Regions from separate parts of the Mesorhizobium sp. M0909 genome, predicted to be linked through region 2. Evidence: predicted binding sites of a transcription regulator. Region 2 holds the regulator's gene; the other holds the start of a gene.
The links. Region 2 encodes LexA, which represses DNA repair genes until DNA is damaged. Its sites were predicted from a motif close to TGTTCNNNNTGTGTTCNG; they were not measured.
Positions count from the first base shown of each region.

Region 1: NKH83_RS23775 (PA0069 family radical SAM protein) is a predicted target of LexA. The motif match lies at 2,344-2,361, and genes of this name have one in related genera.

Region 1 covers NZ_JAMYOA010000017.1:52,796-57,925, forward strand. Annotated here, with positions in the region: gene NKH83_RS23755 (4-(cytidine 5'-diphospho)-2-C-methyl-D-erythritol kinase) at 1-54, shown strand, start outside; gene moaB (molybdenum cofactor biosynthesis protein B) at 41-583, shown strand; gene NKH83_RS23765 (phytanoyl-CoA dioxygenase family protein) at 617-1,591, opposite strand; gene NKH83_RS23770 (glycosyltransferase) at 1,781-2,284, opposite strand; gene NKH83_RS23775 (PA0069 family radical SAM protein) at 2,436-3,590, shown strand; gene rnhB (ribonuclease HII) at 3,759-4,454, shown strand; gene NKH83_RS23785 (F0F1 ATP synthase subunit B) at 4,713-5,130, opposite strand, start outside.
Region 2 covers NZ_JAMYOA010000012.1:5,539-10,668, reverse strand. Annotated here, with positions in the region: gene NKH83_RS19045 (molybdopterin molybdotransferase MoeA) at 1-825, shown strand, start outside; gene NKH83_RS19040 (hormone-sensitive lipase) at 833-1,663, opposite strand; gene kynU (kynureninase) at 1,760-3,007, opposite strand; gene lexA (transcriptional repressor LexA) at 3,449-4,183, shown strand; gene NKH83_RS19025 (ComEC/Rec2 family competence protein) at 4,177-5,130, opposite strand, start outside.

The DNA.
Region 1 (5,130 bases), on a different contig from region 2:
GTCGCAGCGACGCGAAGCATGACATCGGAGGCTGAGGCCCATGGCCAGGATTGACGAGAGCCGCCCCTTCGTTCCCGTGCGCATCGCGGTACTGACCGTTTCCGATACGCGCAGCCTCGCCGACGACAAATCCGGGCAGACGCTGGCCGACCGTATTGCCGAGGCCGGCCACATCCTCGCCGCCCGCGACATCGTCACCGACGACCGCGACAAGATCCGCGACAAGGTCCTGGGTTGGTCAAGGGACGAAGCGATTGATGTCGTCATCACCACCGGCGGCACCGGCTTCACCGGCCGCGACGTGACGCCGGAAGCGCTGGAGCCGATCTTCGAAAAGCGCATGGACGGCTTTTCCGAAGTGTTCCACCGCATCTCCTACGACAAGATCGGCACTTCGACGATCCAGAGCCGGGCAACCGGCGGCGTCGTCAACGCCACCTTCGTCTTCGTGCTGCCGGGCTCGCCCGGCGCCTGCAAGGACGCCTGGGACGGCATCTTGAAGCCGCAACTCGACTATCGGCACATGCCCTGCAACTTCGTCGAGATCATGCCGCGGCTGGACGAGCATTTGCGGCGCGGCTGAGGCGAGCCAAGGTGTCAGCCAAGCGACCTCGGTTTAGCGAATGACCGGCTCGCCGTGAAAACGGCGGCGCGAGGGCGGCGACACGCCGAAGCCGACCTCCATCATCAGCCGCGGCGTGCGCGTCGGCACGGTGCCCATATGGAAGCCGAACGGGTCCTCGACAAAGCCGAGGCCGGCCGGCCCGGTCAGCGTGACCGGGCTCTGCTCGCCGTACACGCCCAGCACCTCTTCCGCCGAATGGCCGACCAGCAGCGTCAGCTGGTGCTTCAGGATGCGCCGGTTGTGGGAGCCGCGGACATAGACATGTGGCCCGGTGTCGTTGTCGACCGGCACCAGGTAGAAGAAAAACTTCAGCATGCGCCAGTCATCGAGGTCGAAATGGTATTTGCCGAGCGAGGCCATGTTCTTGTCGGCGTCCGAGACGCCACCGGTCGGAAAGCTCCACCAGATGCGGGTGGTGATCAGCTTGGCCTGGCTGCCGAGATAGTGCGCTGCGATATCGAGAAGCAACGGATCGCGCTGCACGGCGACCGCAGCGTTGCAGTCGAGGACCCGTTCGAAATAGTGACCGCTGAGCAGCGGGCGGCCGAAATGCTTTTCGGCATCGGCGTGTTTTTCGGGCAGGAATTCAAGCCGGCGGTCGAAATTGCCGAAGCATGGCGTGCGCTCGGCGAAGCGGGCGATCTCCTCATGGATGGCGGCCGGCAGAATCAGGCCCGAATAGAGCCCTTCCGTGCGCAGCGCGCGGACGACGGCATCGCGGTCGACGCCGGCGAACATCGTTTCACCGACATTGCGCGCCGGCGGAACGGGCTTTGCGCCGCGCCAGTGCAGGCGCCGTGCCGGCATGGTGCGCGCCAGCATGAACATAGGCAGCCATGCCGGATTCTCGCGAAGGTCGGAAAGATAGGTCGGGATGCGGGCGGCGATGCGGCGCAGCGTACCGCCGTTGCGTGCGATCGCCTCGAGGCTTGCAGCGCCGGACTTGTCAGGGCTTGAAAGGGTCATCGGGGTCCTCAAATGTCGAGGGAACAGCATCGACGACAATCGTCGTCACCGCTCCGGCACACCCCAAACCCATTCGCCCGTTTCGCAGGGAATGGTAACCCCCGGCCAGATTTTGTGCAATGCACAATAAGCGACGACCCGCCAGAAAATTTGCTTGGGCGGCATTCCCTAGGCCGGGATGGTAAGCCGTCACTTCCGCGGCGCCACCCAGATCTCGGCGTGGAGCCTTCTTGTCGCCAGGCCGCGGGCGATCGCTTCGGCGCTGCGGGCGCTCTTGGACAGCGCGGCGGCCTGACGCTTGCTGATCACCAAGCCTTCGGCGAGAGCGCGATTTCCGGCAAAGACGCGTGACAGGAAGGGCGCGCGGCTGCCGCGTGCCCGCGAAAATCGCGCCGCCATGGTTTGTCTGGCGGTATGGGCGACGACCTCGTCGATCCAGCCCTCCCCCAGCCGCGCGCCCGGCTCCAGCAAGAGCAGCCAGTCGCCCTTGGCCTGCCTGATGCCCGCAGCGATGCCGCCGCTGACATAGTGGCAGCCGGCATGTTCGGCGACGCGGTGCGTCTGATCGGTCGAGCCGGTGTCGCAGACGAGAACGTCGCGCACTACGCCCTCGACCGCGCCGCCGATCAGCGAGGCGAGCGTGCGGGCAAGGCCCTCCTCGTCATTCAGGGTTTCGATCAGGACGCTGAGCATGTTTAGCCGAATAGCGGAAAGCGCTGGGCAGCGCCAGTTTTTGCGGCGCGCCGCGAGAAAGTTCTTGCTTTGTTCTCATTGATGCGATAGGAATACATTCATGAGCAGAGCGATTCGACAGCGGGCGGACAGTCCCTGGGAAAGGGCCAAAATGGAACAGATCGTGCGTGCCGACATTGCCGCCTTCGGCGCTGGCAGGGCCGAGATGGCGAATGCGATGATCGAGCAGAGCGGCATGCGCGTCCGTCCGGACCGCAATCGCGGCAGGTCGGCGGGCATCAATCCGTCCGGCCGTTTCGAGCCGGTCAGCCGGCATGTGTTCGATGACGGCTGGAATTCGCTGGAGGAGCTGCCGCCCTTCAAGACCGAGGTACAGGTCGAGAAGCCGCGCACCATCATCACCCGCAACGAATCGCCCGATATCTCCTTCGACCGCTCGATCAATCCCTATCGCGGCTGCGAACATGGCTGCGTCTATTGTTTCGCGCGGCCGACGCACAGCTTCATGGGCCTGTCGCCGGGGCTGGATTTCGAATCGAAGCTGTTTGCCAAGCCGGATGCGGCGCGGTTGCTCGACAAGGAATTGTCCAGGGATAATTACCAGCCGCGCACCATCGCCATAGGCACCAACACCGATCCCTATCAGCCGATAGAGAAGCAATACCGGATCATGCGCGAGATCCTCGAAGTGCTGGAGGCGCGCGGCCATCCGGTCGGCATCGTCACCAAATCGGCGCTGGTGACCCGCGATATCGACATTCTGTCGCGCATGGCCGAGCGCGGGTTGGCCAAGGTGGCGCTGTCGGTGACGACATTGGACAGGATGCTGGCCAGAACGATGGAGCCGCGCGCGTCGACGCCGACCAAGCGGCTGGAGGCGATCAGACAGCTTTCGGACGCCGGCATTCCGGCCTCGGTGATGGTCGCCCCGATCATCCCCGGACTGACCGACCCGGAAATGGAGCGCATCCTCGATTCGGCGCAGGCAGCGGGCGCGCGTGAAGCCGGCTATGTGCTTCTGCGCCTGCCGCTGGAGGTCGCGCCGATCTTCAAGGACTGGCTGCTGCGCCACTATCCCGACCGCTATCGCCACGTCATGTCGCTGATCCGTTCGATGCGCGACGGCAAGGACTACGATTCGGAATGGGGCAAGCGCATGAAAGGCTCCGGCCCCTATGCCTGGCAGATCGGCCGGCGTTTCGAGATCGCCGCCAAACGGCTCGGCCTCAATGCCGAACGGCGCTCGCTCAGGACCGACCAGTTCGTCCCCGCTGCCAAGGCAACCGAGCAGTTGATGCTGCTGTGACAAAGCGTCTCGCGCCAGCCGCTTTGAAGCGGCCGCAGCAGGCGAAAAATCCCGTCCGGCCTGTCCTGTCCCCGGGCTTGCAGACGGTAGCCCCCTCCTGGTCCGGTGCCCCGCCCGACCCGGAGGGGACTTGCGGAGAATCGGAGCCGATGCGAACCTCGCCGCACCATGGCTCGCCCGCGTTCCGATTCTCCGCTTCTCTTCGAAATCGTCGAGAAACCCGACTTCTCGTTCGAGACGAGAGCGATGGCCGAAGGCCTTTGGCCGGTGGCGGGGATGGACGAGGCCGGCCGCGGCCCACTCGCCGGGCCGGTGGTGGCGGCAGCGGTGGTGCTCGATCCCGCCAACATCCCCGACGGCCTCGATGACTCCAAGCGGCTGACACATTTGCAGCGTGAGGCGCTGTTCATGAAAATTCTCGGCTCCGCACTCGCCGTGTCGATGGCCTCGGTCAGCGCCGAAGGCATCGATGCCTCCAACATTCTCAGGGCCAGCCTGGAGGCGATGCGCCGTGCAGTGGCCGGCCTGTCAATCCGGCCGAAGCTGGCACTGGCCGACGGCCGCGACGTGCCGCCCGGCCTGCCCTGCGAGGGCAAAGCGCTGATCAAGGGCGACCAGCGCTCGCAGTCGATCGCCGCAGCCTCGATCGTCGCCAAGGTGTTGCGCGACCGAATGATGTGCGGCTGCGGCAGCCATCATGCGCGTTACGGCTTCGAACTGCATATGGGCTACGCCACTGTGCGCCATCGCACGGCGATCGATCTGCACGGGCCGGTGGCGCGGCTCCACCGCGCCTCCTTCGCGCCGTTCCGGTTCGGCGGCACCGAGGTGCTGGAGGAAGAGGGTTTTTCGGGTTTGGATTGAGATTGGCGAAAGCGGCTGAGCGCGTAATCTCCCCCCTCGAGGGGGAGATGGCCGGCAGGCCAGGGGGGTCGCCTCGCGTGAAGCGCCAACGTTCTCTTTCGTCCCACGTGGTGTCGCGCCAGGACGTACCGACCCCCTCTGTCGCCTTTGGCGACATCTCCCCCTCAAGGGGGGAGATTATGCGCTCTGCCGCTTTCGCCAACAAAAAAGCCGCCAGGTTCCCCGGGCGGCTTTCGATGAATTTCTCGACGAAGTCGCTTAATTCAGTTTCGACTTCAAATCCTGCAGGGAGGCGTTGAACAGGTCGGCGCCGGCCTTGGCGTCGATCTTGCCGGCCAGCAGCGCGCGCGCGGCTTCGACCGCGATGTCGACAGCGCTGGCACGCACTTCGCCGATCGCTTCGCGCTCGGCCTGGCCGATCTTCTGCTCGGCCAAGGCGGTGCGCCGGGCGACATAGTCCTCGGTCTTCTGGTGCGCCTCGGCGGCAAGCATGTCGGCTTCACGCTTGGCGGCGGCAACGATGGCCGCCGCCTCCTGCTCGGCTTCCTTGCGCTTGCGCTGGTATTGGCCAAGCAGCTGCTGTGCCTCTTCGCGCAACCGGCGCGCCTCCTCGAGCTCGGAGCTGATCTTGTCGGCCCGCGCATCGAGCGCCTTGGCGATCATGCCCGGCACCTTG
Region 2 (5,130 bases):
GTGCAGGGGCGCAACATCCGCCGCCTTGGGCTCGATTTCGCCAAGGGCGATGTCCTGCTGCCCAAAGGCCGCCTGCTCGATTCGGCCGCCTTGTCGCTGGCGGCATCGGCCAATCACCCCGAGGTCGGCGTGGTCAAACGGCCGCTGGTCGCCATCATCGCCACCGGCGACGAATTGCTGCCGCCGGGCAGCGAGCTTGGCCCCGACCAGATCATCTCCTCTAACGCCTATGGTGTCGCTGCCGCCGCACAGTCGGTCGATGCGCGGGCGCTCGACCTCGGTATCGCGCCGGACCGCAGGGAGGCGATCGCGGCATTGGTTGAAAAGGCCGTGAAGGCTGGCGCGAACGTCATCGTCACGCTGGGCGGTGCCTCGGTCGGCGACCACGACTTCGTCCATGACGTGCTGACCGGGCAAGGCATGACGCTCGATTTCTGGAAGATCGCCATGCGACCGGGCAAGCCGCTGATGTTCGGGCGGCTGGGCGACGTTCGCTGCATCGGCCTGCCCGGCAACCCCGTGGCGAGCCTGGTCTGCGCTCAGCTCTTCCTGAAGCCGCTGCTGGCACGGCTCGGCGGCCGCGCCTTTCAGCAGGATATCCGTCGGGCACGGCTCGGTGCTGCCATGCCGGCCAACGATCTCAGGCAAGATTATGTGCGGGCTGTTGTCACAGACGACGCTGGTGCGCTCGTGGCGACGCCGTTCGGCATCCAGGACTCCTCGATGCTGAAAATGCTGGCCGATGCCAACGGGCTGATCGTCCGCGCGCCGTTCGCGCCTGCTGCGGCGGCGGGCTCCCCCTGCGACGTGCTGATGCTACGCTGAACCTGCCTCACTCCGAAATCAAGGTCCGGGTCAGCGGATGGTCTGGATCGGCCAAACCGTCGATGATGTTGAAATGATGCCGGTCGGGCTCGACTACGGAGCTGGTCGCGGCACCCAGGCCGATCCAGATGTTGGCCAGCAACGCGCTCTGGCGCAGGAATTCGGCGCGCTCGCCGCCGCCGGCCCAGCAGGTCAGGCGGGCCTTTTCCATCGGGCGCAGCAGCACCGGACTTTCGGCCTGCGCCTCGGCCTCATCGATCGCCAGCGTCTCGTTCATGCCGGTGCGCATGATCGGGCGCAAATCATGCACCCCCGAGATCGACACCACGTGACGAACGCGCCGGACCACTTCGGGCGCCAGCGGCGTCGTCCTGGTAACCATCCGGCTAACAAGATGGCCGCCGGCCGAGTGCCCGGTCAGCATCAGCGGCCCTGCGACCATCGCCGCCGCCTTGCCTATCGCCGCGCCGACTTCCTTGACGATGCTGCCAATGCGTATCTGCGGACAGAGCGTGTAGGACGGCATGGCAACTGCATAGCCGCGATCAACAGCGCCCGCGGCAAGATGTGACCAGAAACTCTTGTCGAATGCCATCCAGTAGCCGCCATGGACGAACACCACGACCCCCTTCGGCTTGGTGGCCGGCAGGAAAAGATCGAACCGGTTGCGTGGGTTATCGCCATAGGCCAGGTCGAGCCGCGCCCTGCCCTCGGTCGAAAGCGCCTCGCGGAAAACCTGCGCGGGCTCGACCCAGGCCGCCGGCCAGCGATCGCTGCCGGCTATGTTGGCGCCGTTGGCATAGGCGTTGTCCCAATCGGCAATGTGACGTTCGAACACCCGGCGCCCTCCCTTGCAATATGGCCTTGCAACCTAGCCGCGAGCATCGCGCGGCGCGTCGTCGCCAGCCTCACGATTCCAGCTCTCGCATGAATCTCAAGTGACAGCCGCCTTGATGGCGAAGCGCGCATCCTTCCACGCACCGGTGCGCAGGATGTCCTCAAGCACTTCGACGGCCTGCCAGACATCGGCATAGCCGACATAGAGCGGGGTGAAGCCGAAGCGCATGGTCGATGGCGCGCGAAAATCGCCGATCACACCACGTTCGATCAGCGCGCGCATGATCTGGTAGCCATGCTCATGCATGAATGAAATCTGGCTGCCGCGTTTTTCCCCGTCGCGCGTGCTTTCGAGCGTTAGCCCGTAAGCGCCGCACTTTGCCTCGACAAGCTCGATGAACAGATCGGCCAGTGCGATGCTCTTCTTGCGCACCGCAGTCATGTCGACATCGTCCCAGACGTCGAGCGCGCCCTTCAGCGTGCGCATCGAAAGGATCGGCTGGGTGCCGCACAGAAACCGGCGGATGCCGGTGCCGGCCGCATAGCCTGGCTCGAAGGCGAAGGGCCGTGCATGGCCCCACCAGCCGGTGAGCGGCTGCTGGATATCGGAAAGATGCCGCTCAGCCGCATAGATGAAGGCAGGCGCGCCCGGGCCGCCATTCAGATATTTATAGGTGCAGCCAACGGCAAAATCGGCGTTGGCTTTGTCGAGTTCGACTGGCATCGCGCCGGCGGTGTGGCAGAGATCCCAGACGATCATCGCCCCGGCTTCCTGGGCCCTGCGCGTCAGCGCCGGCATGTCGCGCAGTTCGCCCGATTTGTAGTTGACGTGGTTGACCAGCACCACGGCGGTGCGTTCGTCGATCAGCTCCTCAATGGTCGGCGCGTCGACCCCCGAGAGGTGCAGCAGCGCATCTTTTCGCGTCGAAACCACACCCTCCGCCATGTAGAGGTCTGTCGGAAAACTATCGCCCTCGGCGACGATGGCCTGCCGCTCCGGTCGCATGGCCATGGCTGCGTGCAACAGCTTGTAGATGTTGACCGACGTCGTGTCGCAGACCACCGTCTGGCCGGCCGCGGCGCCGATCAGGCGCCCGAGCTGGTCGCCAAGTTCAAGCGGCATGTTGAACCAGCCGGCCGTGTTCCATGCGCGGATGAGATCATGCGACCATTCTTCGGTCGCGGCCTTGTACAGTTCATCGAAAGCGGCACGTGAAGCAGCTCCTAGCGAATTGCCGTCGAGATAGATCACTCCTTGCGGCAGCACAAAGCGGTCACGTATCGCGCCCAGCGGATCCGCGGCATCCATCGCCTTTACGGCCACGAGATCGGGAATTCCCGTCATGATTTGCCTGCTCCCCCAAAATCCAACGCAACGCCGGACACGCATCAACTGTTCTTCCATTACCGGGTAGCGCGTAGCAAGGCTCCACCGGCGAGAAGCAGCAGGCGGTGGAAACCGGGACTTAACCCCGAGGTTGGCGCTTTGAGTTCGTTTCGTTCACGGTGCATTGACCAAACCGCACATTCGATAGGGGTTCACTTCCGTGCCCTTTGCCGGCGGACGGCCGATGCCAATGCGCCCTTCCGGGACGCCAGAAGGGCGCAAACGAAAGCAGAATCAAGGCGATGAGGCTCGCGGCGGCGAAAATACGGTACGCCGGTAGGGGACGTCGTTTGTTTCCCGAGCCTTAACGTATTCATTAAACTTTAAACAGTTGCGGAACACAACTGGAACAGATAGTGTCTGTTCTGGGTTTGTTTTCTGATTCTGTTGGGGGTCGCTATGCTGACACGCAAACAACACGAACTGCTTATGTTCATCCACGAAAGGTTGAAGGAAAGCGGTATCCCACCTTCCTTCGACGAGATGAAGGAAGCGCTCGACCTGGCTTCCAAATCCGGAATCCACCGACTGATTACGGCGCTGGAGGAGCGCGGCTTCATTCGCCGTTTGCCCAACCGGGCCCGTGCGCTGGAGGTACTACGCCTGCCTGACTCGATCGCCCCCGGCCTCAATGCGGCACGCAAGTTCTCGCCGAGTGTCATCCAGGGCAGTCTTGGGCAAGGTGCCCCTCGGCAGGGCAAGCCGACATCGTCGCGCGTCCCTGCAGCCGGCAATGACGATGATGTCGTCGCCGCCGTTTCGATCCCGGTAATGGGCCGCATCGCCGCTGGTGTGCCGATCGATGCTATCCAGCACCAGACGCATTCGATTTCGGTGCCGCCGGATATGATCATGGGCGGCGAGCATTATGCGCTCGAGGTCAAAGGCGATTCGATGATCGAGGCTGGCATTTTCGACGGCGACACGGTGATCATCCGCAACGCCGATACGGCGAGCCCCGGTGAGATCGTGGTGGCCTTGGTCGACGAGGAGGAAGCGACGCTGAAGCGGTTCCGCCGCAAGGGCGCCTCGATCGCCCTGGAGGCCGCCAATCCGGCCTACGAGACGCGCATCTTCGGACCAGACAGGGTCAAGGTGCAGGGCAAGCTCGTTGGGCTGATCCGCCGCTACTGAGTTGCGCCCTTGGTGCCGGCTTTTGGATTGTCGGCCCTGCGGTATGGCGGCAGGCCGCGCGCCGCGCGTGAAAATTTCCGCTGCACGTGCCAGGGCCGGTATGATTTTTCGACGGCGAAGCGGATTTCGGCGCGTGTTGCCGCTTGTGGATCGAAATAGACGGCCGCACTTCCCGCGCGCGCCAGTTGCCGTTTGGTGACGACGAGGACCAGCCGGTCGTAGTAGCAGGGATTATGGGCGGTGGCGTCGTCGATGACGATCAAGCTGGCGAAGGCGCAGGCTGGCCGTGCGGTATCGCGGTCCTTGGCTTGCGCAATGATCGCGCCGGATGGATGCCTGGCGAGGCAGAGACCGTCCGTGCAAATGAACGGCATGCCCGGCGGTAGGTCGGCCGGATCGGCAATGTCGAATTGCGGATCGTTCTTTCCAGGTGTTTCCGGCGCGACGATAGCCTCTGATGTGAGCGCGCGTTTCCAGTTGTCGATGGTGAACTCATTCGGGCGTGCCCGGTTGACCGCGAGCTCACCGCTGCCGATCGGCAGCGCGACCAGCCGTGCGTCCTCCGAGATCAATACGTCGGGTACGCGCGTCTGCGTTGTCGTTAGCAAGCCAGCGAGCGCAAAAGGAATTGCCGCGAGCCGCAACCAGGTCGTCGCCATGCTGGCAATGACGAGGGCGATCGTCACCAAAAGGACAGATCTCAGCGAAATCAGTCCGACCGCATCGATCGGCGAGCGCTCGGAGATCCACCCGGACAGGGCGATCATCGCCGTCAGCCCGTTGCCCATCACGTAGAGGAAAGGCCCATCCGCGCCGAACGGCATCGCCAGCGCGCTGAGCACGGCAAAGGGCATGACGACCAGTGAGACGATAGGCATGATGGCCAGATTGGCGAACAGGCTGAGCGGCGCTACGCGCTGGAAATGCCATATGGCGAAAAGCGCCGT